DNA from 3 places in the Candidatus Paraluminiphilus aquimaris genome. Region 1 is predicted to be linked to each of the others. Evidence: predicted binding sites of a transcription regulator. Region 1 holds the regulator's gene; each other region holds the start of a gene.
What was found. Region 1 encodes PhoB, which activates phosphate uptake and scavenging genes when phosphate is short. Its sites were predicted from a motif close to TGTCATAAANNTGTAACA; they were not measured.
Positions count from the first base shown of each region.

Region 1 (10,878 bases):
CGCTGACTGGCCATTGCGTGCAACACTTACGGATGAAAACAGTATGGCGGGTCAGAAACTATCAGCGTTGGCCCTGGTCGACCTGGAGGTTCAGGTCTCTGATAACGGCCAGCCTGGCCTCGACAACGCGCGTTTTACTGGCGAGTTGCGAGGGGTTTCGGTGCGCGGCAAGGATATTTCTGAGATCGTACTTCGCGCTAACGCTCAATAAGATGCGTTTTGCATATAGTGTTAGCCCTTCTTTGTAGGTACACTACATCTAGTGTTTTTAATAATAAAGCGGTGGCGCGTTGTGGCGCCGGGATTCTAGAGTAAATGCGCTTAAAGTCGATTTCTCTCGCAGGCTTTAAATCATTCGTTGACCCAACCCGGGTCACGCTGCCAAGCAACATGTGTGCAGTGGTTGGACCGAACGGTTGTGGTAAGTCCAACATCATTGATGCGGTTCGTTGGGTGATGGGTGAAAGCTCGGCGAAGACCTTGCGCGGAGAGTCCATGACGGACGTCATATTCAACGGCACCACCCACCGACAACCAGTCGGGCAGGCAAGTATTGAACTTCTGTTTGATAACTCGACGGGGAAGGTCGGCGGCGAATACGCGGCCTATAACGAGATTTCAGTCCGCCGTGTTGTCAGTCGCGAGGGTGCGTCAGACTATTTCCTCAACGGTAACAAGTGTCGTCGTCGCGACATCACAGATCTCTTTTTAGGCACCGGGCTAGGGCCTCGAAGCTATGCCATCATCGAGCAGGGCATGATTTCGCGGTTGATCGAATCGCGTCCCGAAGATTTGCGCGTCTACATTGAAGAAGCTGCTGGCATATCGAAATACAAAGAGCGCCGTCGTGAGACTGAAAACCGCATGCAGCGCACGCTAGACAACCTCGACCGACTGACGGATTTACGCGAGGAGTTAGAGCGTAATTTATCGCATCTTAAGCGTCAGGCTCAGGCGGCCGAGCGTTTTGGAGAATACAAGGAGCAGGAGCGGGAGCTCAAAGCGCAGCTTTTGGTCTTGCAGCGGCGAGTGCAAAGCACTGTAGCGACCCGCGCTCAGCGTGAAATTGATGATTTTGCGACCGAGCGAGAACGTCACCAAGCTCAGGTTTCTTCCGCGGTCTCGGAAATAGAGTCGCTGCGACAGCAAATCACTGACGCCAATGAGTCGGCAGGTAGTCTCCAGGGGAATTTTTACGCATTGGGCAGCGAGGTTAGTCGTATCGAGCAGACGATTAAGTTTGCGAAGCAGCGACGCGATTCACTTGCACGTGATCTTGAGCAAACCCTCGACGGTAAGCAGCGAGAATTAGGTTTGGTTGATTCGGACAGTCAGCGATTGACCGAGTTAGCGGAGGCATTAGCCTCCATTGAGCCCACCTTGGCTCGGGAGCGAGAAGAGGTGGCTAGGGTTGATGTAGCGCTTGCTGAAGCAGAGAAAGCGGCCCAAACCGCCGATGGCAGTTGGGAAAGTTTTACGCAACAGGCGGCGCTGCCTAAACAGCAGGTTGAAGTCCAGCAGGGTCGAAAAGCAAACGCGGAGCGCAATTTGGCGACGCTGACTCAGCGGTTGGATCGTATTGGCCAGGAGCTCCAGTCTTTGAGTTCGCACGAGGAGACAGCATCACTGGATGCTATTGTCGAATCGTTGGCCGAGGCAGAGGCTGCAGCAACACTTCAGCGCAATGATTTGGAGCAGTCACGGCAGGTCTTGGTCGATTCGCGCAACCAATTGGGTCGAAAACGGGAAGAGCAAGACGAGTTGCGGCGCCAAACGCAGGTGCTAGCAGGGCAGAGAGCTTCTCTAGAGGCCCTTCAAGCGGATGCAAGGGATGAGGATGCTGAGGCCCAAGCAAATTCGTGGCTCCAAAAGACCTTGTCTTCTCAAGGAAATGCGCTACTTGATTTGGTGTCCGTGAAAAGCGGATATGAATCGGCCGCGGATCTGGTGTTAGCAGAGTGGCTGTCATCAATAGGCGCCGATTTCGAGCACATGCCCGCCGAGCCTTCGCAGCCACCGTCGGGCCTTTCGTTGATTGACTCGACGCTATCCGAAGCGAGCGCGGATCCAACGATGTTGTCACATTACATCAGTGGACCCTCTGGGATTGAAGATGTGTTAGCCGGTGTGCGGGTAGTTAAAACTTGGCAAGAAGCTATCGCAGCGCGATCACACCTATTGTCCGGGCAGTCTGTGGTGTCACAGGATGGTTTGTGGGTCGGCCGCTCATGGATGCGCTCTCGAACACAAGCCGACGCGGAGCAGGGCATGATCGCTCGGCAAGGGCGTCTGGCGGCGATAATACAGGAATTTGAGCGTGTCTCGACGCAGCTCGCCGAGGTCGATGAGTCTCTTGAGACGCTGCGTCGTAACCGAGCTGATGCAGAACAAGCAATTGATACGCAGCAGGAAATCTTGCAGGCATCGCAGCAGCAAGTGATTCAGTTTGAATCGCAAAAGCGCGCGCTCATTGCGGAGCAAGCTCAACGACTGGCGCGTGAAGAGCAGTTGAAACAGGATTTAGCCGACGCCGAAGTGCGTGTCTCTGAAGAGCAGTCTGTCATCTCTGAGGCCACCCAGATGCTGGGGCGCGCGCGTTCGCAGGTGGCGTCCGATGAGACTTCACGTGAGGCGTTAGAAGATCAACGCCAGTCTGCACGTGATGTTGTTCGTCAAAGTCGGCAGGCAAAGCAGCAAGCGGATGTCGCCCTTAATCGCAGCGAAGTAAGGCATCGCGAGTTGCTGACACAGCGAGAAGCGCTCTCTCAGTCGATCGATCGTGCTCGGCAGCAGCTGGAGAGTTACGAGCAACGTGAAGCTTCAATCAGAAGTGAAATGCCAACCGAGGCGGATCCCGACCGCGAGGCTCAGCGCGAGCTGAGTGAACTCTTGGAACGTCGCCTTGGTGTTGAGGCTCAGCTCACACAGGCTCGCCAGGTATTGTCTGAGTTAGAGAGTACCTTGCGTGAACGCGAGCAGACTCGTATGCAGGCTGAACAGGCGGCAGCGGGCGTGCAGACTCAAAGTGAAGGTGCGCGTCTAAAGCTCGCCGAAACAGGGGTTCGGGTGGAACAAATCGACGCTTCGTTAAGAGAACTTGAAGCAACGGTTGAGCAAGTAGAGGCTGAACTCCCCGAGGACGCTGATGAGAGCGAGTGGCAGATTCGTGTTGAGCGAATCGGCGCGAAGATCCATCGTCTCGGCCCCATTAACCTGGCGGCTATCGATGAGACAAGCCGAGCACAGGAGCGTAAGCAGTATCTCGACAAGCAAGACGACGATTTGCGGACGGCGTTGGAAACGCTTCAGAACGCAATAAAGAAAATCGATAAAGAGACACGAAGCCGCTTCAAAGACACCTTTGACACGGTAAACGCGGGATTCAGCGAGCTGTTTCCGAAGGTATTTGGAGGCGGAACTGCCTTCTTGGAAATGACGGGCGATGATTTATTGGATACGGGTGTCGCGATAATGGCCCGTCCCCCTGGTAAGAAAAACAGTACGATTCACCTCCTGTCGGGTGGTGAGAAAGCCATGACGGCCATTGCCTTGGTATTCTCTATTTTCCAGTTAAATCCAGCGCCATTTTGTATGCTGGATGAGGTGGATGCGCCGCTCGATGACGCAAATGTGGGTCGTTATGCGCGACTGGTCTCTGAGATGTCCAAAAAAGTCCAGTTTGTATTTATAACGCACAATAAAATCACCATGGAGGCTGCCGAGCAGCTAATGGGTGTGACGATGCATGAGCCAGGAGTCTCCCGACTGGTAACGGTTGATATTGAGGAAGCTGCAAAATTGGCGGCTAGCTAGGGGTGAAAAGCGATGTCAGGGGTACTCTCTGCCTTAACTACTGAGACGGTATTAGCACTGATACTTGTGTTGGTGCTGTGTGTGGCACTGATTGTTAGTGCGCGTCGGCGGCGTCGACAAGGCTACAAAATGAATGCGCGTGTCGTGCGTGATGACGCACCCGTGCCCGACCCTCATGACCGGTCTGCAAGAGAGCTCCCAAATGGGGGGGCGCGTGTTGTCGGCAGACAAGATCCTACTTTTGGGACCTTCGATGAGTCCGCGACCGGCATGGCTACTCCGGAGTTCGACGACGAGGCAGTATTCGTCCCCAGCCGCGTCTTCGACGACCGCATAGACGAGGCCGATACCACTGCCCTTGATGACGTAGATGAAAAGCCCGGTACAGTGGATTGGCTCGATGAGATTGAAGCGGTTCCGGTAGGCGGTCAAACAGCCAAGCTTCCCAGGCATGAAGATGCGCAGGTCTACTCCCTTAACGTGGTTGCGCGAGCTGAACAAGGCTTCTCCGGAGACGATGTACTTCGAACATTGCTTGGCTGTGGTTTGCGGTTCGGCGATATGGATTTCTTTCATCTTTCTGAGATTGATGGGGGTGCGCCAACGATCCAGTTCAGCGTGGCGAATATGATGCAGCCCGGTGTCTTTGATCTTGACGACATGGAGGTGCTGTCGACCAAAGGCCTGATGTTTTTCGTAACGCTTCCAGGGCCTGCTGACATGACACGCGCTTTTGACTTGATGTTGCAGACAGCGCAAACGGTTGCGGAAAACCTGGGTGGCGACGTATTGGATGAGACCCGCAGCGTGCTGACAAAACAATATGTAGAGCGCGCGCGCCAAGCAATTAGAGAATTTGAAGCCAAGTGTAAAATAGAGCCTCGTTAATGCGGGCGATAGAGCAAGAAATTAGAGAACTTGTCACCAAGCTCGACGCATGGTCACTTGCTTATCATCGCGACGACAACCCCATTGCTAGCGACGCCGAATACGATAGAGCGCTGCGCTTACTACGTGAGCTCGAAGCCGAAAATCCGCATTTATTGTCGCCAACATCACCGACACAACGAGTGGGCGATAAGCCGCTGAGCGAGTTTCAGAGCGTTGTGCACAAGATGCCCATGTTGAGTCTTGATAACGCCTTTAGTGGCGAAGACTTGAAGGCCTTCGAGGAACGTAACGCGGCCAAGTTGAACCTGTCAAAACTGGCGTTTTGTTGTGAGCCCAAGCTCGATGGGGTGGCACTGAGTTTGGTTTACGAAAAGGGCATCCTTGTGCGCGCGGCAAGTCGTGGAGACGGTAGCGTGGGTGAAGACATTACCCACAACGCGCGCACTATCGCCACGGTGCCGTTGCAATTATCAATAAATCAGCCGCCGCCTGTACTGGAAGTTCGTGGTGAAGTTGTGATCCCTCGCGCCGAATTTGCCAAGATGAACGAGCGTTTAATTGAGCGCGGTGAGTCTGTTTTTCAAAATCCCAGAAACGCAGCGGCGGGCAGTTTGCGTCAACTTGACCCCCGAATTACGGCAAAACGTCCGCTTGTTTTTATGGCGTACTCGGTGGGTTACTCAGAAGAGGCCCAGTTGCCCGAGTCGCATAGAGAGACACTCAATTACCTTAACGAGCTGGGTTTTAAAACGTCCGATCTTATCGAGCTCGCCGAGGGTTGGGAGGCCGCGGAGGCATACGTTGCCCGTATTCTCGAGCGCCGGGATGCTATTGGTGTAGATATCGATGGGGTGGTGGTCAAAATTGATAGCTATGACCAGCAGAACGCGGTCGGTTTTGTTGCGCGTGCGCCTCGATGGGCGATCGCTCGAAAGTTTCCGGCACAGGAAGAGGTAACGCGATTAATCGATGTTGACTTTCAAGTTGGACGGACAGGGGCGGTAACACCCGTTGCACGGCTCGAGCCTGTCTTCGTTGGCGGCGTAACGGTCAGTAACGCGACATTACATAACGCAGACGAAATTGCCCGACTCGACGTGCGGGTGGGAGATGAGGTGATTGTGAGGCGTGCTGGGGATGTTATCCCTCAGATTGTCAGGGCGCTTGCTGATCGTCGCAGCGAGCCTTTGCCTAAAATTATGTATCCGATACATTGCCCCGATTGCCATTCAGTACTTACGCGCGATCTGGACGAGGCCGCTGTTCGCTGTGAAAACGCATCGGGTTGTCCTGCTCAGCAAAAAGCAGCCCTGGAGCACTTCGTATCAAGAAAAGCCATGGACATCGATGGCGTCGGTGAAAAGTTGCTACATCAACTCTTTGATGCGGGGCTGATAAAAAATGCAGCTGATTTGTACAGTCTTGACCTCGATACTCTGGCTAACCTTGAGCGAATGGGTGCGAAGTCGGCCAAAAAAGCGTTGAGTGCCATCGACACGAGTAAGAAGACGGAATTACCAAGATTTATTTATGCCCTGGGAATTCGCGAGGTGGGCGAGGCGACTGCCCGGAATTTATCAACGTATTTTGGCAGCTTGGAGTTGTTAAGTAAGGCTTCTCGAGACGCTTTAGAAGCGGTGGACGACGTGGGACCTGTCGTAGCGGCACGCATCCACCATTTTTTTAACTATGAGCCAAATACGGTGTTAGTGGAACGTCTTTTAGATGCCGGTTTGCACTGGGAATCGGCGAGTAACGATGCCACCGGCGATGGCATTCTCAGCGATCAAACGTGGGTCGTAACGGGCAAGCTGGAGTCGATGTCCAGAGATGAGGCGGGGAGCCTTATTCGTCGTCACGGGGGACAAACGGCTGGATCAGTCAGCAAGAAGACAGATGTCTTACTCGCCGGTCCTGGCGCAGGTTCAAAGCTCAGCAAAGCACAATCGCTGGGAATTACCATCATTGATGAAGCCGGTTTCTTAGCACTTATTGGGGAGGTGCCGTTGTGAATAGACTTTGGACCATGGGCATATTCCTGGCGATATTGGCCATGGCCGGATGTGCGACAAAGCCGCCCTCCAAGCTCGACAATATCTGCGATATTTTTCGAGATAAAGATGACTGGTACCAAGATGCCGCAGCATCGCGGCAGAAATGGGGCGTGCCTATCTCAGTAATGATGGCATTTATGCATCAGGAGTCACGTTTTGTGGCGGGGGCAAAACCGCCGCGGAAGCAAATTTGGGGTTTTATTCCGGGTCCGCGTCCTAGCGATGCGTACGGCTATTCTCAGGCTAAAAACAGCACATGGGATTGGTATAAAACCAAGTCAGGTAATCACGGTGCAGACCGCGATGACTTTGATGACGCCATTGACTTCGTGGGCTGGTATAACCACACAACACACCAAACGAACGGTATTGCGAAAGACGATGCCTTTCGACTCTACCTCGCCTATCACGAAGGTCATGGTGGTTATAAGCGCGGAACGTACCGAGCAAAGCCATGGTTAGTGGAGGTGGCTAGAAAGGTTGATCGCAGGGCGAATCTTTACAATCGGCAGCTAGCATCCTGCCAAGACGAGTTTAAAAAGAAGGGTTGGTTGGATTGGTGGTAGTCACCGTCATGTTTCTGTCATTTTTTTTTCATTTAATGGGCATGGGTCTAGAGGATTAAAGGCATGACAGGAAAAAAAGTTCTAATTGTCGACGACGAGTTTTCGATTCGTGACATGCTCAGAATGGCTTTGGAAATCGCTGAATTTGAGTGCATAGAAGCCGAGAACATCCAAGATGCGCACAGGTTAATTGTCGACGAACGCCCCGCAATCGTCTTACTCGATTGGATGTTACCCGGCGGGAGCGGGTTAGAGTTACTCAGGCGTCTTAAGCGAAACGACGCTACCGCTGAAATACCGGTCATTATGCTTACGGCGAAAGCGGCCGAAGACAATGTTATTCAAGGTCTCGACGTGGGCGCTGATGACTACGTCACAAAACCTTTCGCACCTCGAGAGCTAATTGCACGGATAAAAACGCAGTTACGCCGTGTTGCCGGGGGAGAGCAACGAGACCGTCTTGAGGTTGAAGATCTCCTGTTGGATATGGACAGTCGACGGATTTTCGTGGCAGGCACACCGATTGAGATGGGCCCAACTGAATTCAACCTACTTCAGTTCTTCATGTCGCACCCAGAACGCGCTTACACGCGGAATCAGCTTCTTGACCATGTTTGGGGTGCCAACGTCTATGTCGAAGAGCGAACGGTTGATGTACACATCAGGCGTCTCAGAAAAGCCCTAGAAGGCGGTGTCAAAGATTACAGCGATCTCATTCAAACGGTCCGTGGTACCGGCTACCGATTTTCAACAAAGGGTGTGATAAATACGTGACCGCTCTGCGCCGTAATTGGCGTACCTCCCTGCGCACGCCGCTTATCATTCTTGTACTGGCGGCGATTGGGTACGCTTTCGATCTACTCAGCCTAACGCTTATCGTAGTTTTCGGGGCGTTGGTGATCTATTGGGGTTGGCAACTTAATCGGCTAGAGCGGTGGTTAGAGAACAGTCAATCAGTACCGCCTGAGGCCGGTGGGATATGGGGCCGCCTCTTTGATCACGTATACCGACTGCAGCGACAAAGTAAAGAAACCCAAGGTCGTTTAGAGTCGTCGGTAAACTATCTTCAAGACTCCCTGAAACAACTTCGTGACGCGGCAATTATTGTTGACCAGCGTGGGAACATCTCTTGGGTGAATGATTCGACGGGTACGTTACTCGGCATTGAACTACCCGGTGACGTAGGACGCTCCCTCGTAAATTTGGTTCGTGCTCCACAGCTATCAGACTATCTCGCTGAGGGTGACTATCAAATTCCGTTGAGGTTACCTCCGACACCGGAACAAGATCGCTGCCTTCAAGTTGAGGTAACGAAATTTTCGGGTGGTGATCGTCTGATCTTTTTCAAAGATGTCACAGAGCAATACAAGTTAGAAGTAATGCGCCGAGATTTCGTCGGTAACGTGTCGCATGAAATGCGAACACCACTGACCGTCCTCAAAGGTTATGTACAAACAATACAGTCTTTAGATGCCCATATTGTGGCCCCTATTGAAAGGCCACTTGCTCAAATGGATATGCAAGTTGTTCGGATGGAGATGCTTCTTAAGGACCTCCTCTGGCTTTCGCGAATTGAGTCGATTGAAAACTCTGACAAGACGACCCCTGTTGATATGTGTGATCTGACCACAGAATTGGTAGGTGATCTTAGAGCCGCATGGCCAGAGAGGGACATCTTGCTGGTGCATGAATTCAATGGATTGGTTCTTGGTGATCCGATGGAATTACACAGTGCCGTGAGTAATCTTTTAGTGAATGCCCTCAAATACAGTGACGAAGAATCCGAAGTTCTTGTCGAGTGGACGTTAAAAGAGGGGCAACCTGCGCTGAGTGTCATCGACAAAGGCGAGGGCATTGATCCCGTCCACATTCCGAGGTTAACCGAACGATTCTATCGCGTGGACAAGAGCCGCAGTCAAAAGACGGGCGGCACAGGTCTGGGGCTTGCGATCGTTAAGCACGTTGCGCTCGCTCACAATGCGGAACTCAGAATTCAAAGCGAATTGGGAGAGGGGTCTCGCTTCTCGCTTATCTTTAATACTAATGACGTGGCTTAAAAGAGTTTTCATAGCCGCTCTCCTGCCTTGCTCGGGGTTTGTGGGGGCCGCGTCGGAGCAGGCAGAGACGGGTAGCCTTACGATTGTGGGCTCAGATACGCTTTCCCGTCTCATGACTGAATGGACCGAGGCGTTTTATACGAGATACCCCTCTATTTCTGTTGAGGTTCAGGCCGTAGGTTCAGCTGCAGCTCCTCCTGCCTTACAGCATGGCACGGCGAATATTGGCAGTATGAGCCGCCCTATGAATGCTGACGAGCGATCTGGGTTTGTGGCGACGAGAGGGTACCCACCGACAGAAATTGCCATCGCTAGCGACACGGTTGTGTTGATCACTCATCCATCAAACCCTATGGATTCAATCTCATACGATAAGGTGGCTCGCGTTTTTGGCATGCCGGGCACCTGTGGGACGAGTGGGCGAGTATCGCGGTGGTCAGAGCTGAGTCCGATGCATACGTTTGGCCATCAAAAGATTCAGGTCTTCGGCCGAAGTGCAACGTCTGGTACCTATCAATATTTTCGCCGAGCAGCGCTCTGTGATGGTGACCCGGGCGTGTTCACAAATGAAATTCCGGGAAGCAGTGGTGTGGTTAATACTGTTGCTCGACTACCCACTGGGCTTGCGTATGCACCCCAAGCACAGGTTGATAAAGGCGTAAAAATACTCAACATTATTGCGCGCGACGGACGCATTCTGTCACCGAGTGCACCTGACTATCCCTTTAAACGCGTCCTTTACATGTATACCGTAACGTCGTTAGCAAACGCTAAAGACTCTACCGAATGTCGTTTTATCGAGTTTATTGCGGGTCCGACGGGGCTCACATCATTGCGTGCAGCAGGATTCGAGCAACCCATAAAAGCAGAGGGCTCCCTTACCCTCGCTGAGGCTGCAGATGTTTGTCGCTGAGTGGAGAGCTATACGGTCGGGATTATTGGGCTTCTTCATCCGTTTGGCTGGCTTTCTCGTTATGTTTGCATTGCTCGGCATGTTCATTCAAATGGTGACGGTTGCCTATCCCATTTTGGCGTCGAGCTCGCTGACCCCCGCAGCGCCCAGCGTTGTATTCGATACCTCCAGCCCCCCTCTCTCAAGCTCGACTCAAGAGACGTCGAGTCCGTCGAATCAAGGTGTGGTATTCACCGTCGCCGGAAGCTGGGAGCTTCGTGGTGACTCAGGTAAGCCTTGGTTCTGGGTTCACGAATTTACGGGGTTTCGCATTGAAAATACCACCCTGCCGACCGATTGGGTAAAGGCTACAGTGGTTGGGAGTAGTCGAGGTCTGGTGCTGTTATCAGAGGAGGGTGGTATCAGCCATCATTACTATATCGAGCCAAAACTGGAAGGGGATGCACCCAGCACGAAACTTGTTGGGCAACGAAGCGTTGAAAGTGACGTTGTCTTGCTCGAGGGCCATCCAAGACTGTCAGTCGTTGCTATAGCCACCTCGCTCAACACAATTGAGATACTCGACTTTCGGAGTCCTGAGACGC
Region 1 is NZ_CP036501.1:2,119,120-2,129,997, reverse strand. It holds gene E0F26_RS09820 (tetratricopeptide repeat protein) at 1-211, shown strand, start outside; gene smc (chromosome segregation protein SMC) at 316-3,813, shown strand; gene zipA (cell division protein ZipA) at 3,826-4,701, shown strand; gene ligA (NAD-dependent DNA ligase LigA) at 4,701-6,716, shown strand; gene E0F26_RS09800 (transglycosylase SLT domain-containing protein) at 6,731-7,324, shown strand; gene phoB (phosphate regulon transcriptional regulator PhoB) at 7,388-8,098, shown strand; gene phoR (phosphate regulon sensor histidine kinase PhoR) at 8,095-9,381, shown strand; gene E0F26_RS09785 (PstS family phosphate ABC transporter substrate-binding protein) at 9,422-10,294, shown strand; gene E0F26_RS09780 (ABC transporter permease subunit) at 10,281-10,878, shown strand, end outside.

Region 2 (10,878 bases), 790 kb from region 1:
TGCTCCGCTGCGGCCTGCAAACACTCATCCAGCGGCAAGGCAGACGCGACAAGCGTCGCCAACTGCCGGGTAATGAGCGCTAAATCGCTTCCGCTCAGTCTCGGGGCAAATAAGCCGCGGCGCACGCCTGACGAGCCGCTTGCACCGGCAGCAATTCTCCGGCTCGCAGGACCGACTTCGAGCGGACGAAGATTCTTTGCACGTAATTGGACACGAATTTGCCGCTCAGAATCACCTTCTAGAACACCTTTAACAATTTTGCCTGAGGCGTCGAGGGCTCTGTATTTAAAGGCCGCCATACTATTTCACCGAGGTAACGCGCAACACCTCTTCCAGCGTCGTCTCACCGGCCAGAATTCGGCGCTTGCCATCTGCCTGAATACCCGGGTAGTTCATGCGGGCGATTTCAAGCATCGCCTGCTCACCAACACCCTCATGAATGGCAGTACGAAGGGTCTCATCGACCTCAATTAGCTCGTAGATACCGGTGCGACCTCGATATCCCGTCATGTTGCACTTTGGACAACCCTTTGCATGATGGAGCTGAACGGGCGCATCACCCTCCAGGCCCAGCAATTCACGCTCGGCCGGTGTCGCGTCCGCTGACTCACAACAATCCGTGCATAGCAGACGAACCAGGCGCTGTGCCATGACTGCCACCAGACTCGATGACAGCAAAAAAGGCTCAACACCCATATCTTGTAGGCGCGTGACAGCACCAATGGCCGTATTCGTGTGAAGTGTGGATAGCACTAGGTGCCCTGTAAGCGAGGCTTGAACCGCGATTTCCGCCGTCTCAAGGTCGCGAATTTCGCCCACCATAACCACATCGGGATCCTGACGAAGAATCGCTCTCAAGCCACGCGCAAAGGTCATATCCACCTTTGTATTGACCTGCGTTTGACCGACACCTGGCAGCATGTACTCCACAGGGTCCTCGATGGTCAAAATATTGCGTGAAGTTTGGTTGATGCTCGAGAGACCAGCGTACAGCGTCGTTGTTTTACCCGAGCCTGTTGGCCCCGTCACCAAAATAATGCCGTGTGGACGCGCCAGTGAAGACCGGTATCCCTCGCCGACCTGCTGATTCATCTTTAACTGGCCAAGCTCAAGTTGTCCCGCCTGCTTATCCAACAATCGCAACACCACGCGCTCGCCGTGTGCCGAGGGCATTGTCGACATACGAATATCGATCGCGTGCCCTGCAATCCGCACTGAAATACGGCCATCCTGTGGGATACGCTTTTCCGCAATATCGAGCTTAGCCATCACCTTCAGCCGCGACACTAAAAGAGGTGCCAGCATTCGCTTGGGTGATAGTACCTCCGCCAACACACCATCGATTCGATAGCGAATCGATAATCGATCTTCAAAGGTTTCAATGTGAATGTCTGAAGCTTGCTCTTTCACCGCCTGAGACAAAATAGCGTTGATCAGCCGAATGATCGGCGCGTCATCCTCCGCGTCAGCGAGGTCGCCTAAATCCGGTATCTCATCGACCAGTTTCGCTAAATCAACATCGGACGATAAATCTTCAGCCACTTGCGCCGCCTGGTTTTGGCTTCGCTGGTACGCACCACTTAAACGTAGCTGAAACGTAGCTTCATCCACTTTCTCCAGTAGAAACTTCTCACCCGCTACTCTTCGCACTTCGAGCAAGGTATCGGTCTGTAACCGTCCGACATGACTGAGCACCAAACCGTCGTCGCCACGTTCCAACACCACTTGATGGGCCTTAGAGAACCCGAACGGCAACAACCCACGGACCGATTCACCGGACAGCTCAACCGTCGTTTCAAGCGGAATTGCTGCGACATCATCGAGTTTGTCAGTGGCCGTATTCACTGCTCGATCGACTCCTCATTGGCCTCAGGTAAAGACCTAACACGGTCTTCCCAAGAGGGCAGGACAGGCATCACGCTGTCATCAAGGAACCGTAAGCCTTGAGCGCGCCGCTCCCGCTGCTGATCACGAATGTAGCGATACTTTTCAGCTGTCGCACCCGCAAGGTCAGCGTCGTCGCGAATAATCGTAGAACGAATAAATACGAGTAAGTTTGACTTGGTGACTGACACCACATCGCTTCGGAAAAGACGCCCCAAAACGGGGATATCCGACAACAAAGGGACACCTTGTTGAGAGTCCTGAACGTCGTCTTTAACCAAACCGCCGAGCACGACAATATCGCCGTCTTTAGCCAGCACTTTTGTCTCGATCTTGCGCTCATTCGTGATGACGTCTGAGGCAGAGAGAACTTGCTGAGAGATACTAGAGACCTCTTGCACAATATCCATTACCACCGAGTCACCTTCATTTATCTGAGGGGTCACTTGGAGCGTCACGCCGACATTTTCACGCTGAATGGTTTGGAAGGGGTTTGCCACGCCATTGGCTGCGCCCGTATTGGTATAGCTTCCGGTAACAAAAGGCACCTGCTGTCCCACGGTAATGAAGGCCTCCTCATTGTCTAGGGTCAGGAGGCTGGGCGTTGATAAGATATTGGCGTTACCCTGTGACTCAAGCGCATTTAAGATGGTGGTCATTGTCAGACCTTCATCGACTACGCCCCAACCGAAGGTGGTTCCGGGGACTTGAGATAGGGCGCCTGCGAGATCGCGAATACCAATGTCCGTAGACTCGGAGTCCTGGGGAATAATAGCCTGTGCAATGGTGGCGTTTCGCGCCTGTTGCGCGCTACTACTACTGATGTTGCTCCCATAAAGTCCCGAGTCGTTGGCAAACAGCCACTGCAAGCCCAGCTCACGCCCTTCGACAATTTCCATCTCAACGATAATGGCCTCTACCAGCACTTGAGCGCGGCGAATATCCAGGCGCGCGATAACAGACTCTAGCGCTGCCATCTCGTCTGTATCGGCCGTGATGATGAGACTGTTTGTCCCTGCATCGGCTTCGATCGTTGATTTAGCGGCGTTCGCGGCGCGACTCCGGCCGCTCGCCTCATCATCGAGTCGAGATAGATTTTGCATTACCCGCGTCAAGACCTCGGCAACCTCCGTCGCGTCGGCATACTCAAGGTACATCACCCGAACATTACCGCTTTGCTCAAGCGGTATATCGAGGTAGTCGATCAGACTCTTGATACGTTCGATACTCAACTCATCCGCAGTCACGACGACACTGTTGGTTCGCTTATCGGCAACAAGCGTCGCCTCCTTACTCGCGTCCGCACCTTCACCTGCGCGCGACTTTTCTAGCGTCTTGAGCATTTCAACCACGTCAGTAGAGACGCCATACTTTAGCTTGATGATCTCCGTTTCTTTAACAGCAGACTGATCCATGCTGGCAATGATTTTTTCCATTCGATCAATGTTGGCGCGAATATCGGAAATGATGATCGCGTTACTCGGTGCGTAGGCCGCCATATGAGCTTGCTGGGGCACTAATGGACGGAGCACCGGAATGAGCTTTGCCGCAGAGACATTATCTAAACGTATTACCTGAGTGACATATTCTGCGTTGATGTCCGAAGTCCCCGAGATGACATCCACCGGTGAAGAGCGAGCATTTTTGTTGGGGATAACGCGGACCACGGCGCCGCTCCTGACTGCGGTATAACCGTGCACATCGAGAATGGACAGAAACAAATCGTACAACTCTGCCTTAGATACGGGCTTGCTTGATATAACTTTAATCTTGCCTTTAACAGAGGGGTCAACAACGATCGTCGTTTCGGTTACGTCAGCCACAAACTCGATGAATTCCTGAATATCCGTGTCTTTCAGATTGACCGTGAAATCCTGAGCACCCGCATGCGGAACGCACAACGCCATGAATAGGACGAGCGATTGAATCAATGCTTTAAATTTAGCCAGCTTTGCCTGCATGGTTAATAAATTCTCCTACTGGATCGTGCTCAGACTGACACTGATAGAAACAGGCGCGCCATCCCTTTCAATCTCAAATGTCGCATCGGTTGCGTCTCGCATCAATTGATAGAGACGCACGGTGTTAGTGGGGTCACTCAACGCATAGCCGTTTACCGCGGTGACAATGTCACCCGACTTAAAACCGAGTGCCGTAAATTGTGCAGTATCCCGACCGGGCGAAACGCGGTATCCCTTCAGACCGCCCTGCCCCTGTACAGCGCTGATCGACAAAAGTCCCGACAAAGACTGGGGATCGTTATAAAGCTGCTGTCGGTAGCGGGAGGCGAGACGCCGCTGTTGATTAACGTTGACGCTAGACGGCGCTGTGGTCTCTGTATTGGCGGGCTCAGCAAGCGTTTGTGCAGGCTTTGCAGCCATCTCCACAATGCCCGCGATAGTGGCATCACCAAACAGCGTTATCAGCTCGTAGGTGCCATTGTTATCAATAACCACCTGCTTGGGTAAAATTTTCGCGAGCGTAACTTTGCCATTGGCCGGCAAGGCATCACCGACGACATAAAGCTCTTGCTGCTTTTTGGCTTCGATCATCGCACTCCCAAGGCCGTCTGATGTGGACGCAATAATGCCCGTCAATTTCAGCGCCAACCGCGTCTCCTGAGCACCTGCTTCGATGCCATCACGGGGGTTAACCGACGCCACTTCCTCAATGGCCGCCTGAACTTCACTCACCGCTACCGGCCCAAACACGTCCACACCGAGAATACTCGACACATCGATTGTCTCGGCACTAAGAGATGCCCCTGAGGTGGAGGGTGCGGGGTTAATTGATACGTGCTCTTGTCGCGCCATCTGATCGCTCGGGATAAGGGCTATAACGACGTTGGCGGCACTGTTAATTACCCAGAGCACCAGAACAAGCAATAGAGCGCGCTGTAACTTAGGCAACCGCTCTGAATCGGACAGCCATCGCAACGCGCTGCGTACGCGGGCATCGATGTTCAGCTGGTTCATAATAGCGGTCGGGGTGTTCATGTTTGGTGCCTTTAAACTGCAACACGCAGTGTAGCCGAGCTAGCGCACAAAATGGTGACTAAAAAATGACAGCTATCGCGCTCCAAACCGGTTCTGACGCTTAACTTGGGTCACGTACTAGGGATTGTTCGACGGTACTGATAAGCGAATGCGCTATCTGAGAGGCATCGTTATCCTCAAGCGTCGACAAATCGCACTGATGGAAACTGCTTTCTGTACGGAGCTCAATCATGCCCCCAGCACCGTCATCGATAAGCTGCCCCTGAAGCTCAGTTTCCCATCGCTCGACAATACTGCTTGCGTCTTCACGTGGCGCATCCACCACCATAACGCCAAAACACTCCTCGGAAATCCGCGCTACCGAATCGGTATCGCGCAACCCTTCAGCAATTTTCGCCGCAACCGAGCGCAAGATTCGGTGTTGAATGTGTCGCTGCGAGAGGTTGCTCATACTCTCTAAACCCACCAATTTGAGCGCCACCAACAAGGGCGCTTTATTGCTGCGTCGGGCGCGACTTATTTCACGCTCAAGATCACGCAGTAACCCAGCTCGGTTGGCGACGTGGCTCGCGGGATCGAGAAGAACAAAATCACGAATGCGGTTCATCTCTATCAATCGGTTAATCAGGAGTGGCATTTTTGCTACGAAATCGGACAGCATTGCCATCTGGCTGCCGTCCATCATCACGGCACTACGGGGATTACCAACGTGCACACTACCGACAAGCAGTTCATGGTCCAATACAGGAATCATCAGTGTCTGTTCGATCGTACTAGTCGACTTGAAAAGCGCCGTATCGTTGAACATGCCAGAGGTCGTTCTATTCCACATAGGGTCCTCGCTGTAAAGCGAGACGAAGGAATAGCTGTCGTCCAGCAATTGCACCGCACCGGATAGGACACCAATCGCATCTAAGTGTCGATCGAGCTCACCCACCGGGTCGTGCAACCAGAGCTCGACCTGAGAACCACCGGAAAGTTGTCGAATCCCCGTTATTGACAGCTCAACAAGGTCTGCGAGGTCGGTAGCCGACAGCATCTGTCGCTCAACTACGGCAAGTTGTCGACGAGCGAACTCCGCAACGGATATCGGTGACTGGGAATCGGCAACCTGGTCGGCATTACTCATGGGATCAACCTACAAATTCAGTTTCTGCTTGTGGCACCGCTTTCGTGCCATGCGGCTAAATAAGGTGTTTCTAGTGCTCCAATCTACACGGTTTTGCTTACTCGCTGCTGCTTTTTGCACACACCGTAAATAAAGACTGCTTTACCGGTCATTCCACTAGCAAATCCATCGGAAGTCAAAGCGAATGCATGGGTTTTCCTAAGCCGCAGTTTTTGCAGAGCCTCTATGTCGGTTGATGCTTCTGCGGGCGATCCTCAATACCATCTCACCGACCACGCAATGCCGTTTTCTTATTGCGTGCGCCACATCTCTGCACTAGGTAGGAGAGAGGAGGACCCAGGAAGCGTCACACTCCCTTGCCCGGATCATTTCTGTTAAGGTTTCCCACACCTGCGGGGTGGCACTGCCTGAGATGCTGATACAGCAAACCCGTTGAACCTGAACCGGTTAGTACCGGCGTAGGAACAGGACGCTAAGCCCCAACGGGCCCTCCAGTTGTTTCTCGTCGTGCACTGACCCAAGCGCTTTGACCATCGAGCTTCGATTACCGAAGTTCGACCTGAGTAGAGGAAACCGCTTTGCCAATGATGTCCCCCCCTTATCCACCCAAAGAACGTCTAGGTTTCACCGCAAGTGCGATGATCCTGTTAGGCCAGCTGACGGTTGCGTCCCAAGCCAGTACCGCACAGCTTGAAGAGATCGTTATCACCGCGGCATTGATGAAAGCAGATATTAATCATCTCAGTGTCACGTCAGTTACCGAAAGCGATGTCCGTGCGCGAGGGGCTGCGCATTTTGAGGATCTGCTCACCCTTGTGCCAAACCTCTCCGCCTCAGCCGGCGCTTCGCGTCAGCGATTTTTCCAGATTCGAGGCATTGGTGAACGAAGCCAGTTCGTGGAGCCCATTAACCCATCCGTTATCTTGCTCCAAGACGGTGTCGATATCAGCGGTCTCGGCGGCGCACTGACCACCTTCGATACCTCGCAAGTGGACGTACTCAGAGGCCCCCAAGGCGCAATAATGGGTGCGGGAGCATTGGCGGGGCTTATTAGCACCGAAACACAGACCCCCACAAGTGATGCAAAGCTCAGCGTCGCAATGGGAATGGAGAACTACTCAGGGCGACGGCTCGAAGTCATCGCTAATGCGCCTCTTACCAATACCCTCTCCGCTCGCTTGGCTCATCAACGCTTTGCCTCCGATGGTTGGATCGAGAATACGTACCTTGGGGTCGATGACACCAACAACAGAGATGAGCAAACAACGCGTTTCGCCCTGCGTCATGTTTCTGGTCAACATAGTGTGGACATGAAGGTAAACAAGGTCGAAGTGCAAAATGGTTACGACGCCTTCTCGCTCGACAATACACGCGAAACGCTGAGCGATCAGCCGGGCGAGGATAGCCTCGATATGACGTCTGCACTCATCCGCTGGCATCGTTTTGGTGAGGACTATACGTCGATGATTCAGGTAAGCGATGTCTCGGCGGACACAGTTTACAGTTACGACGAGGACTGGAGTTATGTGGGCATCCGTCCCTTTTGGGAATACAGCTCTTTTGACTCTTACGCCCGCGACCTCAAGCGTCGCACGCTAGAATGGCGTTTAAGCCCGAGCAATAGCGATGCGACCGACTGGGTGGCCGGGGTCTACGCACGGCAAGACGAGGAGTCTCTTAATCGCGACTACACCTACTTAGACGCGGCATTTGGCAGCCTTAATAAGGCCGATACGCTTGCACTCTACGGACAGTTATCTCACTCACTTACCGACGATATTACGCTCACGCTAGGAACCAGACTCGAGCAGCGCGAGGTTAACTATCGCGACTCAGCCGGCGTTACAGAGAGCTTCAATGACAATTATTGGACAGGAAACGTCTCTGTAAACTGGCGGATAACCGAAACGGGGTCGGTGTTTGCGACGATCTCGCGTGGCGTTCGTGCCGGGGGTGTTAACCCCTCGCTCTCCTCGACGTTATTGAGCTTGGTTGATGAGATTGACGTATCGGCTTTTGCCGACGCCACACGTTTTGACGAGGAACGCCTGCTCAATACGGAGCTTGGGTACCGGTTTAGTAGCGCGGATAATCGTGTTAGTGGATCCATCACGCTATTCAATATGGACAGGGGTGACCAGCAGGTCAAAGGGTCTCTCGTCATACCGCGCAGCGACGGCAGCACGTCCTTTACCGACTTTACAGATAATGCAGCAAGTGGCACGAACCGCGGTTTGGAAGCGACACTGGACTGGCGTGTGGCACCATCGCTGGGCGTCTCAGCATTTATCGCCCGACTCGATGCGCAGTTTGACACCTACGTCAATATCGACAGCACTGACCTGTCAGGCCGAGATCAGCCGCAAGCACCCGCTGATCAATATCGATTGAGCGCTACTTGGGATATGGCTAAAAACGTTTCCGCCTCGCTAGAAGTCACGGGACGGGATGCGTTTTTTCTCTCCGATCGACACGACATTCAGTCGCCGTCGGCTCGCCTGGTCAATGCCAATATCGCTTGGCAAATCGGCGCTTGGGAGGTCACTGTTTGGGGGCGAAATCTGCAAGATAAGAAAACGGTTACCCGCGGATTCGGAACGTTTGGCAATGACCCGAGAAAAGAGTACGTCCTCGAGCCCTATTATCAATTTGGTGAGCCGCGTACAGTGGGCGCAACGATGCGTTATCAATTTGGAGACAGACTGTGAGAGTAACCGCTGAGCTCAGCTTGTATCCGCTCGCTGGCGAAATTGAGGGTCCGGTATGGGCCTTCATCGAGCATATTATTGCTGCTAACCGCTGCAGTGCGGCGACGAATTCGATGAGCACGCAAATCACCGGCGAGAGTCGTGATGTTTTCGACTGCGTCCGAGACGCGCTCGAAGCCAGTTATGCCCAATTTGGTCGTCAGGTCTTAGTCGCAAAGTTTATTCCTGAGCATCACACCGACATCGAGCCACCTCAATCCTAATGGGCGAGCTGGAGACCATAGCGGTTGTTTTAGCACTCGCCTATTTACTGCTCGCCATGCGACAAAATCGGTTCTGTTGGGTGGCCGCATTTTTGAGTGCGCTTATCTATCTTGTCATTTTCGCCGACGTAAAGCTGTACATGGAGGCTGGGTTACAAGTCATCTATGCAGTGATGGCTGTCGTCGGATGGGTATTTTGGGGTCAAAACGACAGCGCAGAGACCTTGGCAGTTTCGACGCGACCCGCGAGTTTTCACTTACTGACATTAGTCACTATCGGTTTTTGCACACTGGTGTCAGGCGCTTTGTTAACAACTTATACGGATGCTGCAAGACCCTTCATTGACGCAGGTACGACCGTCTCAGCCATTCTTTGCACGTGGATGGTGACGCGGAAAATACTTGAGAACTGGCTTTATTGGATCGTCATTAACGCCGTATCGGTTTGGCTCTTCATGGATCGCGGCCTGTCTTTAACCTCTGGATTATTTGCGCTTTACATCGTTTTGTCGGTGATTGGATACATATCGTGGCGACGCACGATGGCCCACCCTTAGCCCAAATTAGGGAGGCGCTTAATGCCTGGCCGAATTGGCGTAAGGGGGCGCCCATAGAGAATGAGCGCCCTGACGTCGGTGAAGTCCTCGGGGTAGGCTCTGCTAACACCGTGTTTTCGCTCCAAAGAGCCCCCAATTTCGTTCTTCGCGCTCGCCACAATGCGCGGTCAATGAGCTTAAACCCTCCGGATCGAGAGCTCGCAATTTGGCGACAAGCAGCTCGCTTAGACTTAGCGCCACCGATCGCCTGGGCGAGCAAAAACTCTGACGTTGTCGTCACGTCGAGACTGCATTTTGACCTCGTCGACGAGGAGGAGCACAGCGAACTGCTGATGCGCATCCATGAAAGTGGGCTCGAAGCACCGAGGCTCTCCTTAGAGCAAACTGCAGAACACTACACCGCAGCCATCAGATCGAGAGGCCTCGCTCATCTCGCCATCGACTTTAATGCCCAGGCTATCCGCGCGGACTTACGCCGACTCGATAACGAGTCCCCGTGTTTTTGCCACAACGATCTCACGTCCAGTAATATCGGACGCTTGGAGAATCGCTATTTCGCCATCGATTGGGAGTATGCGGCGTGTGGTAGCCGCCATTTTGATATTGCCGTTGCATCACAAAATATGGAGAGCGCCGCGCGGGATCGCTTCGCTGAAAGGACAGCAGGCGTTTCGTTTAACCGACCCACGTGGCAAGCTGCCTGCCGCGTGGAGCGGCTTATGGACCATTTGTGGACATTAGCCGTTTTGGGAAGAGCTGAAATTGAGCAAAGCAAAGAGATCCTAGCTAAAAATTGGATACCCCATGAGTGAGACCTGGCATATTTTAGGTGTCGGAAGTATCGGCGGGCTGTTTGCCCATCGCCTACATCACGGTGGCGCAACCGTCCGTCTCCTCGCTCGGTCGCGCACCTCGGCCAATCGAACCATTCGACTAACGACCCCTGAATCAGACCAGTCGATAAGGTTTAACTGCGTCTCAGTGGCGGACGAGGGTGACATTTCGCATCTACTGATCACGTCAAAAAGCTGGGCGGCTGGTTTAGCGTTGCAGAAGGTGCGTCATCGGATAAATCACCAAACGACGCTCGTGGCCATGATGAATGGGATGCAACACATTGCTGATCTCCGTGCGGTAGCGCCGGAGTGTCCACTGTTCCTTGCTTCAACTACCGCGGGCTGTCATCGAGATAAAGACCGCTGGATTGCTGCGGGCACGGGAAAAACGCTGATTGGCCATCCAACTGGAAGCGCCGCCCCAACCTGGTTTGAGACCTGGCAACGCGGCGTTCCGGCGCTTGAGTGGTGCACCGATATCGACGAGCGACTCATTGAAAAGGTT
Region 2 is NZ_CP036501.1:1,333,934-1,344,811, reverse strand. It holds gene gspF (type II secretion system inner membrane protein GspF) at 1-299, opposite strand, end outside; gene gspE (type II secretion system ATPase GspE) at 301-1,845, opposite strand; gene gspD (type II secretion system secretin GspD) at 1,842-3,845, opposite strand; gene gspC (type II secretion system protein GspC) at 3,861-4,880, opposite strand; gene E0F26_RS06130 (GGDEF domain-containing protein) at 4,981-6,009, opposite strand; TPP riboswitch at 6,393-6,491, shown strand; gene E0F26_RS06125 (TonB-dependent receptor) at 6,594-8,717, shown strand; gene E0F26_RS06120 (hypothetical protein) at 8,714-8,980, shown strand; gene pnuC (nicotinamide riboside transporter PnuC) at 8,980-9,537, shown strand; gene E0F26_RS06110 (phosphotransferase) at 9,708-10,349, shown strand; gene E0F26_RS06105 (ketopantoate reductase family protein) at 10,342-10,878, shown strand, end outside.
Region 2: gspC (type II secretion system protein GspC) is a predicted target of PhoB. The motif match lies at 4,934-4,951, and genes of this name have one in related genera.

Region 3 (10,878 bases), 140 kb from region 1:
ACTAGACCCGCATAGCCTAACAGCTGGGAAATTAGTCGACTGGACACTCGACCGTTACCTCTGGATGACGAATGATAGTGAGCAGAATACCACCTACGGGCAGACCAAATTTCGTTAGCGTGGACTCATTAATTAATACGTTCTCGCTGACCCGATACATTCGATCATCGACTGCGACATCGATTGAGCCGTCTTCGAGTTCAATAGTCAAAACGTAATCCAGGAACATCGAGTTACCCGAGAGTGTTGCCCTGCCCTCGCCACGCACGTCCCCCGCCGTCGCCGCGTACGAACCATCAGCAGACTCAGTGAGTCGCCAGACTCGTGTTTGATTCTCGCCATCGTCAAAGACGAAACGCTCATCGAGCGTGCCCACACCGTTCTGCCAACAAGCGGTGATATCCGCAACAAACGAGCGGCTCGCATAACCTCGATAATTCTTAACAACACCGTGCGCCGTCAGTGACCCGTCGAAAAATGACTCCGCGGAAAATACGGGTCCTCTACCCTCGTACTCCTCGACACCAACACCCGTGCAAGCGCTAAGTGTTACCGCCAACAACAGCAGTACTATTGTTTTCCGCATTTTCTACTCCATCTTTTTGACATACGTTTGGGCAAAAAAAACCCCGGTCAATGATGACCGGGGAATCAAAAAACCATCTGGGGGAAGATGGCTTGGAAACCAAGTAAGGTTGCGATTGTTACGACCCTGAAAACTGGGTGGATCACCAATTTATTCGGCCAGTGCGTAAAATATGAACAAAAAAAGGGCGACCCGAGGGCCGCCCTTTCCTGAGTTGCTGCTTGGTACTTAAAGCGAACCTGGAACTGTCCAGCCAGCCCACCAAGGGTTCGAGCCGTCGGGGTTCACAGCACCGATGAAGTCAGTCGCGTCGAGGAAGCTCGTATTCGCAGTTGACTCCGGGTATGCCGCGTTGATTTCAGTCCAGTTAAGCGGTGCAGCGAGTACCGCCTCTGCAGCTTGCGAAGCAAGGATCGCGTCAAGCGCAGGTGCAACAACAACCATTGTTGCGTTACCTACAGCGTCAGCGCCCGCTTCACTATCCGCAGACACCAACAGACCGCCACTGCCGTCGTTCGCACAGTCTTGAATCCAGTTGTTGAATACAAGCGCTGTGTTGACGTTAGCACCCGCGCCGCCTGTGATTCGTGCACAAGACTCGAAGGTATTAGGTGTATCAGCCGCGACCGTTGCAACGACGTTGTGGAAGAAACCGCCTGACTTCTTCTTGAACTGCATAATGAAGGAGTCATCGTTAGCCTGCTTGTTAGCGATAATGGTTACGTTAGACACGGTTGGCTTAGACAAAGGCTCGTCCGCGCCTTGAGTATCCATCTCGAACGCTTCACCACTGCCCTCAGCAGACTGCTTAACGATCACGTACTGCATGTTGCCTCGATAGGCCTCGTCCCAGTCGACTGAATCGTCACGTGCGCCAGTTACAACAGCGTACTTAACGTTGACATCACCGCCATAGAACTCAATGCCATCGTCCGCATTGTCGTGGACTTGGATGTATGACATCTCTGTACCACTACCAACGCCGTTCAGCGACAGGCCGTTGATTTCGTCACCGTCCGCATTGATCAGGTAACCACCTTCAGCAATAACAACGTACTTGAGCGTACCGCTGTCGTCGTTTCGTGTTTCACCGTTAATTTGACCAAATCGCCCAGCACCGCCTTCGGCAGTGATGTTACACAGGTCATCAGTACAGGTGTTGTGACGACCGAAACCAGAGATGATTAAACCACCCCACTCAAATGGGCCGTCTAAACCTTCGTCTTCCGAGCTGAAGATAATTGGCGCTGTCGGTGTACCCACGGCTTCGATGTTCGCACCGCGGTTGATCTGCAATACCGCCGCAGTTTGAAAAGTGCCGTCAGATGCTTCGAGCCCCTTAACCTCAACACCCGCTTCGATAGTCAACGTCGGTGTAGTGAGCTCAGCACCGCCTTGCGTGAAGCCTTGTGCGTCGAGAGTTTCGGCACCATTGCCGAACTGAACACGCCCGTTGAGTGTGTAAGTGTTACCTGCAACTAACGTCATGTCGTCGTTGTAGATACCTTGGAGCTCACAGACGTTGTCTGCAGTCTCTGTAGTACCTGCAGGACACTCGATTGCAACAGCTTCTGGCGTGCCTACTGAACCTGCGATAGTCCAGCCGTCCCACCAAGCTGTGGTTGCGTCTGGGTCAACCGCACCGATGTAGTCCGTAGCGTCGAGGTAATCGGCGTCAGCAACAGACTCGCTGAACGATGCATTAATTGCAGCCCAGTCCATCGCTTCCGAGAGCTTGGCAGCCTCAGCCGTAGCGGCCGCAAGCGAGTTCAAGTTGGCAAAGGTAACAGTGACGTTTAGTGCGGCACCACCCATATCAACCGTTGCAAGTACACCCTGATCACCCGGTGCGTTAGCACAATCCTGAATCCAGTTATTGAACACGAGTGATGTGCCAACGTTCGCTTCGGATCCGCCCGTAATGCGTGCACACGTGTCAAAGGTGTTTGGCGAGTCCGCATCAACCGTGGCGACCACGTTGTGGAAGAAACCACCGGACAACTTTTTGAACTGCATGATGAACGAGTCATCGTTAGCTTGCTTGTTCGCAATGATTGTTACGTTCGATACCGTTGGCTTGGACAGTGGCTCGTCTGCGCCCTGTGTATCCATCTCGAACGCCTCACCGCTGCCTTCTGGAGACTGCTTGACCACGACGTACTGTAAGTTGCCTTGGTAACCCTCATCCCAGTCGATAGAGTCATCACGCGCACCCGTCACCACGACGTGCTTCGCGTTTACATTACCGCCGTAAAACTCGATGCCGTCGTCCGCGTTGTCGTGGACTTGCAGGAACTCAATCTCAGTGCCGTTACCAACACCATTTAGCGACAGCCCATTGATCTCGTCACCGTCAGCGTTAATCAAATAACCACCTTCTGCGATGACAACGTACTTGAGCATGCCACTGTTATCGTCAGGTGTTGATCCAGAAACTTGGCCAAAGATCCCCGCACCACCTTCGGCAGTGATATTGCAGATTTCATCATCACAGGTGTTGTGCGGACCAAAGCCGCTGACAATTAGGCCACCCCATTCGAATGGGCCTTCATAACCCTCGTCTTCCGAGCTGAAGATTATGGGATCATCAGCTGTGCCCACAGCCATAATGTTGGCGCCCCGGTTAATTTGAAGTACGGCGGCGGTTTGGAACGTGCCGTCTGAGGCGCTCAGCCCCTTGACCTCGACACCGGGCTCAATTGTGAGTGTTGGTGTGGTCAGAGCGTCACCATTTTCGAGTGTTGTCGCCGATGACATGCGCGCAGCGCCATTACCAAACTGAACGCGACCGTCCAGTGTGTAGGTATTTCCGGCTACCAAGGTTAGGTCTGTCTCGTATGTACCGGTGAGTTCGCAAATATCGGTCGATGTTTCTGTTGTGCCCTCGGGACAAGGGACATCGTTGGGCTCTGGTTCGGGCTCGGGTGCGGGTGCTGGCGCGGGAGTCCCCCCCGATCCACCATCGTTTGTTGGTGCCTCGATAATAATCGTTGTATCTCCTCCTCCGCCGCTGCAACCGCTGAGTCCTACCAGGGCTCCAGAGGCGAGTAGCGCCATCACTAACTGCTTATTCATCTACATTCACTCCTAATGGAAATGGTTTTCGCTGGTTTGGTGCTGCTCTAAAGTTTCCAGTCGATACCGACTTGAAAACTTGTTCCTCGTTCGTACTGCTGGAAAACCTTGCCTCCCTGCGAGTACTCGTAATCTTCATTCAGTAAATTGTTAACCTTTGCGCGCACTGATAGCGCTTCGTTAACGTCCCACCGATAGACCAATTGCACGTCGAGTCGTGGTTCTAAAATGACATCTGCTGCGCCCTGAATTCCGCGATCGGCAACCGTTTTACCGTTCTGGTTGAGCAATAAAGTCACCTGCTGCTCTGCCGCAAAATCGTCGTAGCCAAAGACAATGTTGGCTGTGTAGTCGGGTTGACCCTGCATAGCGCGAATCACGCCGCCGCCGATGTCAACTTCGGACTCGATAGATGCCGCGTTGAAATCGATAAAGATCTCGGAGTCAAAGTCGTCCGAGAGCGAGAATGAAATCCGCCCTTCGACTTCAATACCGTTAAGTTCTGCAAGATCAGAGTTTTGGAACGTACGCGCGTTGGCTGCCGTGCCCGAAGCTGCGATCACGACTCGCTCAATAGCGTCCTCGATTTCTTTGTGAAATAAAGCGACGGAAATGCTGTTACCTGCGTCCTCGTCGAAGTACCACTCCCAGCGAATATCGGCATTGGTGATGGAAGAGGTTTGGAGAAATGGATTACCAAAGACCTGAGCGCCGAACTCAAGATCCTGGTAGTAGGCATTCGCCGTCTCTTTAAAGTCTGGACGCGCAATCGTCTCACTCAATGCGACTCGAAGCTGTTGATCATCGGTAAACGACCAGTTCACGCCAAAATGCGGCAGTGGCGTGATTTCATCGATAACAGACTCCACGGGTTGACCATTGAAACTGCTAAAAGTCTCGGTAGTCTGAACGTACTCCTCAAATCTGATGCCTGTGATGACCTGCCATTCCAACCCAAGCGTATGGTCATAGAGCGCGTAGGCGCTGTTGTAGGTAAGGTCCGCACCATAATTATCAGAGGGAAGCGTTGACTCCGTGAAGGTGAGGCCGCGCGTCACTGAACCCTGGACACCACCTATAACGGATGGGTCATTACTCGCCGCGTAAACCACGTCCGAGACGACCCCATTAGGCGCCGCTAATATGTCCCCTGCCAAGATCGTGGAGTAGCCATAAATGGCCGCTTCTGCCTCTCGATCGCGCTCAATGGCACTGAGTCCCATCTTCAATGAACTAAACGAGTCGCCATCGTCGAAAACATCCCATGTCAGATCGAATGAGAGTTCGTCGTTGTTATCGACCAAGTTATTGAAGCGTCGATTGCTACCGCCGTAGTTGAAAAAGAAGCCTGTGAACAAGTCACCCTGTGATGCATTCGTTGCACTAAAATCAAACCCGGCGACCAGGTCACTGCCCAGTGTCTGCGACTGACTTGCAATGAACGAAGAGTTGCGGCGATCAGGCACATCGCGTTCAGCTTGGCTTACGGTTGCTTGCCATTCGAGGAACAATGAACCGGATTCGTTGAGAAAGTGCGATCCGGCGACCTGAGTCGAGGCATATTGACGCTCTTCCCACTGTACACTTGTGCCCACAACGGACCGGAACTCGTCACCCTCGACACCCACGTAGCGCTCAACGAAAGAGTCCGTCACGCGGGAGACAATGGTGTTCCATTCATAGGTACTATCTCCAATGCCCACGCCCACTGAAACCAAACCACTGACTTCAATGTTGTTGGTCGCTGTCTGATAGGTGAAGTCGTCCGCCACGATGTCAGAGCCACCGCCGTACGACCGGCGGATGCCATTCTGTCGTTGACTCCAGCTATTGGCATAACTGCCTGCAGCAAAGTAGCCGATCTCAGCGTCGCCGATGTAGAAGACATCACCAGCAGAGATACCCAAATCAATAGCCGGCGTCACAGACGCAGTGTCGGCATCCCAGCCATCCATCATCAGAAGACCAGCTGACTGTCGAAGTTGACCAGAAATGTAACTATCCACAACGAAGGTATTGCCGTCGCTGTCAGTAATGCTCCCTGCTTTGAGCGCGTCGGCAATAGCTGCAATTGCTCCGTTCTCTTCTCGCGTTCCATCATCCCAACCCAGAAAATCCGAATCGCCCTCCAGCGCGTCAACAGCAACCGAGCTTCCAGTAAGGCCTGTAACGCCGCCCAACTGCACTGACAAGTCAATAAAGGCCTCATCAGGGAACGTCTTGGTGTTTATCACCAAATTGCCGCCAGTAGACTCACCCGGCATTGACGCCAGATAGGTCTTCTTAACGTCTAGCTGATTTACAAAACTTGACGGAAAGAGGTCCAATGGAACCGTTCGTCGAGAAGGGTTGGTTGAGGGCATGGCAGAGCCATTGAGGTTCGCCGTGACATAACGATCACCTAAACCCCGAATCACCACATACTTATCGTTCTGCACTGATACACCAGGAACGCGTACGATCGATGCCGCCACATCACTGTCTCCGTAACGCGCGAGCTGCTCCACGCCAAGTGTGTCGACAATATTGCCTGTGTCTCGCTCGCTTAACTCAAAGGCGCCGGGATCAAAGCTACCCAGAACCACCACCTCTTCTAACTGCGGCCGCTCCAGCTCAAAAGAGATAGACTCACTCGCCAGCCTGACCGAGAGACCTCGAGTCACTCCGGCGAAAACGCGGCTGGTGTAGCGATTGCCATCAACAGTTACTGTGTAGCGCCCGCGTGGCGCCTCAATCGTTGCTACACCGTCCTCATCGGAGGCCGCTCGTCCCCCACCGTTGGACAAGTTGACGACAGTACCCGTTACGGGCGAGCCATCTCTTGTCACTGTAATTTCTAGACTTCCTTTGGGTTGATCGCGTCGCTCAGGAGCAGACTCTCTACTACCGTACACATCGACAAGCGGCGATGAGCCGGGGGCTAATTCGATCACGACATCGGCTAATTGGCCTGATTCCAGGGCAAAGCGAACAACGCGTTGATCACCGCTCGCGTCAACAGCCACAACGTGGCCGCCTGCATTAAGGTCTGCCGTGAATGACCCATCCAGTCGTGTGGTGCCAGCGACTTCACCGTCTATCGTAATCGTCGCTGAGCGCTGAGGCTGGCCGCCTTGGAAAACATAAAGTAAAAGTTCATCCTCGGCCGTGGCTAGTTGGGGTAACAACAACCCTGCCGTGATCAACAGCAGACGCGCTAACGTACTTTTTATCATCGGTGCTCCTCAAGCGATTAACACTCTCGACTTCAGAGTGGCTTGGGCGAGCACTTTATTAACCGCAGATTACAAATTCCTTGCTGAAAGATGATTGTTTTATGACAACCGTTAAGTCGAAGATGATCAAATACCGCTAACACATTGTTTTTTCGAGTCTTATATGCCTGTAAGGGCAATACAACGTCACAAAAACTTCACATGCACTGCACGCCAATCCGGTTAAAGTCCACGTGACCATCATGCGGATGCACTGCGCTTCATATCTGTCCGGTAACGGGAAAAATTCCGGCTGGTTTGAAACCCCAGATTGTGTTCAGCATGACGAGATCTGCGACCTAAAGCAGCGGAGTTATGGATGCTTAACTTTCAAAACTTAGTGCAGCAGTACTTTCCTGAATTCGCGAGTCGCCATTCAAGGCTTGCCCGTATTGCTGGAAATGCTTTGAACTTTTTATTTTTTCAAAGACGTTTCGAACAGTTTGATCGTGAATTCCCAGGGAGTGAGGGCTTTGACTTTGTTGAATCGGCGCTCACTTTTTTCAACTTCCAACTCCGTACACGAGAATCCGAGCGAGCACGGATCCCCACCACCGGTAAGGTAGTGATCGTTGCGAATCATCCGATAGGCTCACTCGACGGGCTCGCTCTCCTCCGCCTTATCCGGCAGATACGACCTGATGTAAAAGTTGTTGCAAACAACATGCTGATGCAAATAACACGCTTACACCCCGTTCTCTTACCTGTCGACAACATGGGGGGAAAAACCGGCCGCAAGCATTTGTTAGCGATAAAAGAGCATCTCAACGATGAGTCTGCGCTGTTGATCTTCCCTGCAGGTGAGGTTTCGCGGTTCGGCGCCAAAGGTGTTCGAGACCCGGCCTGGCAAAGTGGTTTTATCAAGCTTGCCTCCGCCACCAGGGCACCGATCCTGCCGATCTTCGTGGGTGGTCGAAACTCTGTCTTCTTTTACAGCCTGAGTTTCCTCGCAAAGCCGTTATCCACGGCCTGGCTCATTAGGGAGATGTTTAAGCAAAGTCACAACACAATCGATGCCCGCATAGGAAGCGCTATCCCGTACGAGGTTTACTCGGCAAACAAATTTTCCGCGACGACCTTGGCGGATATGTTTAAACAACATGTCTACCGACTGGCGAGAAATCGCAAACCGATTTTTGACTCAGTGGAAACGGTAGCCCCGCCGGAGTCGCCAGTGCTGATTAAGCGTGAGGTTTCGCTCTGCGAGCGTTTAGGTACAACGCCCGACGGTAAGCGCATTCTCCTAACGACGGCCCAGCAATCACCTTGCATCATGCGCGAAATAGGCAGGCTCCGAGAAATGACCTTCAGACTTGTCGGCGAAGGGTCAGGTGCGCCAAGAGATATCGATAGTTTCGACGATACCTATGACCAATTATTCCTTTGGGACGAGGGTGAATTGGAGATTGTCGGTGCCTACAGATTGGGCGATGCGCGCTTACTAACTGAACGAGGCGGAGTCTCGGCCTTGTATACAAACACGCTTTTTGAGTTTTCATCCTCGATGCAGTGCTACTTCGCACAAGGACTCGAACTCGGTCGAAGCTTTGTTCAGCCAAAGTATCAAACGCGCAACGCGCTCGATTACCTGTGGTATGGCATCGGCGCCTACGTATCGAAAAGAACTCACATTCGATACCTATTTGGCGCGACATCTATCTCGCGCTTTTACAGCCCAGAGGCCATAGCGCGGCTCGCGTATTTCTACTCAGAAAACTACAACAGCCTTCCCGTTGAGGTGCATCCTAGAACGCCTTTCATTATTTCCGATGAGGTCAAAGCAAAGCTTGATACCGAATTTTTCGGAATCGACCGAGACGAGGACTTCAAGGCCTTAAAACATTACCTCGCATCGGAGGGTTTGAAGGTGCCGACGCTTTACAAGCACTACTCACAAACAACCGAGGAAACTGGTGTTACCTTTTGCGCCTTTAATCGAGACCCGGACTTTGGTGATTGCGTTGATGGCTTTGTCATCGCGGATCTCACCCTGCTGAAACCAAAGAAAAAAGCCCGTTATTTGGGACACGACTGGTGTTATGAAGGAGAGCAAAGCTAAAAAACTCATACGAAGTCAGAATCCTCTCTAACCTTAAAGATGGCGCAGGAAACTCAAGATGACCCCCTCGTGAGAGTCATTCACTCGGTTTTTGCGCGCATAAATACCAGAGTCCGCCCGCATCGCTTCCCATCCTCACAAAACTTTGCAAGTCTACGCCTATCAGGTGCCCTTCGGTCTGCACCTATCCCAGCCCTAGATTCCTTTAGGGCTCGTTACCTAACAACCCCAGTCTGGGCCGAGCCTCTACGTCATAGGTTGACTGTAGCTTGGCAAGACGATCCGCAAGACCACCTATTAGGATATTGATCTGTGTATTTTAAAGACCTCGACCTGTCGTCGGAACTGCTGCGTGCTATTGAAAAAAAAGGCTACAGCGAAGCCACCCCAATCCAGCAAAAAGCCATCCCGCTGGTATTACAAGGCAAAGATTTACTTGCCGGTGCTCAAACAGGCACTGGCAAGACCGCAGGTTTCACACTACCGCTGCTGCAACAACTTCAGAGAAAGTACCCAAATACCAAACACAAGAGTTACCCCAAAGTACTCATACTAACGCCGACGCGCGAACTCGCTGCACAGGTGCACGAGAGTGTTCGGGACTACAGCAGTTACCTCAACTTTCGTTCGGCGGTCGTTTTTGGTGGGGTGAGTATTAATCCGCAAAAGCAAAAACTTATTCGAGGCGTCGACATAATCATTGCAACACCCGGGCGGCTGCTCGATCACGTTCAGCAACGCAGCGTAGATCTATCAAGAATTGAAACGCTCGTACTCGATGAAGCCGATCGCATGCTTCAAATGGGGTTTATTCATGATATTCGTCGGGTGGTAAAAATCATACCCAAGCAACGCCAAACGCTGCTTTTCTCCGCCACGTTCTCTTCCGAGATAAAACGCCTTGCCGCTGATTTCCTGAACGATCCAAGCGAGATTCAAGTCACACCGGAGAACACGACTACCGAGCGTGTCAGTCAAGTGGTGTATCCCGTCGATAAGCGTCGTAAGCGCGAGTTGCTGTCACAACAAATAGGCGAGAATAATTGGCAACAAGTATTGGTTTTTACGCGGACCAAGCACGGCGCTAATCGATTGGCGACGCAACTCGAAACCGACGGTATTTCGGCCGCGGCAATTCACGGAAATAAATCTCAGGGGGCTCGCACTAAAGCTCTGGCCGATTTCAAGTCCGGTGCGGTCCGCGTGCTGGTGGCCACTGATATCGCAGCCCGCGGTATTGATATTCATAAGCTTCCCCATGTTGTGAACTACGAACTGCCCAATTCGGCTGAAGATTATGTGCATCGCATCGGTCGTACAGCACGTGCAGGACAGACAGGCGGTGCCATCTCACTTGTCTGTGTCGACGAGCTAAAGCTGTTGAGCGACATTGAAAAGCTCATCGGCACCAAAATTGAGCAAGTGAAATTACCGGGTTACGACGTGGACCCCACCATTAAACCAGAACCCATTCAAAACGGTCGTACAGGCCGAAGCAACGGCCGCCAAGCCAATGATCGGCAACCCGGGGGCAAGCGCTCTAGTGCTCAGGGTCGCGGCGCTAAGTCGGCTGGTCAAAAGCAGGGTCGATCTCGCAACGGTCGTGGGCGCGCAGCATAATGTTTAGGCCGGCGCTTAAATGACCAGAGGGGTAACACTGTTGAACGAATTGTCTGTACGGTCTGTATCGTCCACTTCGCAACCCGCTGCGTTAGGGTTAAGAGTGGTGCCGTCGGATGTGCCACCATCGCGCACGGCAAGCGGTCGAGGAAAACTGAGTGTCGAACTGCGACGTCGAGCCTGTGCCTCGCTCCTATTTTGGCTGTGCGCGTGCTTTCTAACTGTTGTTTTAGGTGCAGGTGCATCAAGCGCGCGAGGGCAAACCGTGATGTTAGATAATTTTG
Region 3 is NZ_CP036501.1:2,262,795-2,273,672, forward strand. It holds gene E0F26_RS10400 (DUF3429 domain-containing protein) at 1-47, opposite strand, end outside; gene E0F26_RS10405 (DUF3833 family protein) at 32-586, opposite strand; gene E0F26_RS10410 (hypothetical protein) at 815-3,661, opposite strand; gene E0F26_RS10415 (TonB-dependent receptor domain-containing protein) at 3,709-6,876, opposite strand; gene olsF (bifunctional ornithine lipid synthase OlsF) at 7,235-8,974, shown strand; gene E0F26_RS10425 (DEAD/DEAH box helicase) at 9,287-10,594, shown strand; gene E0F26_RS10430 (CIA30 family protein) at 10,863-10,878, shown strand, end outside.
Region 3: olsF (bifunctional ornithine lipid synthase OlsF) is a predicted target of PhoB. The motif match lies at 6,966-6,983, and genes of this name have one in related genera.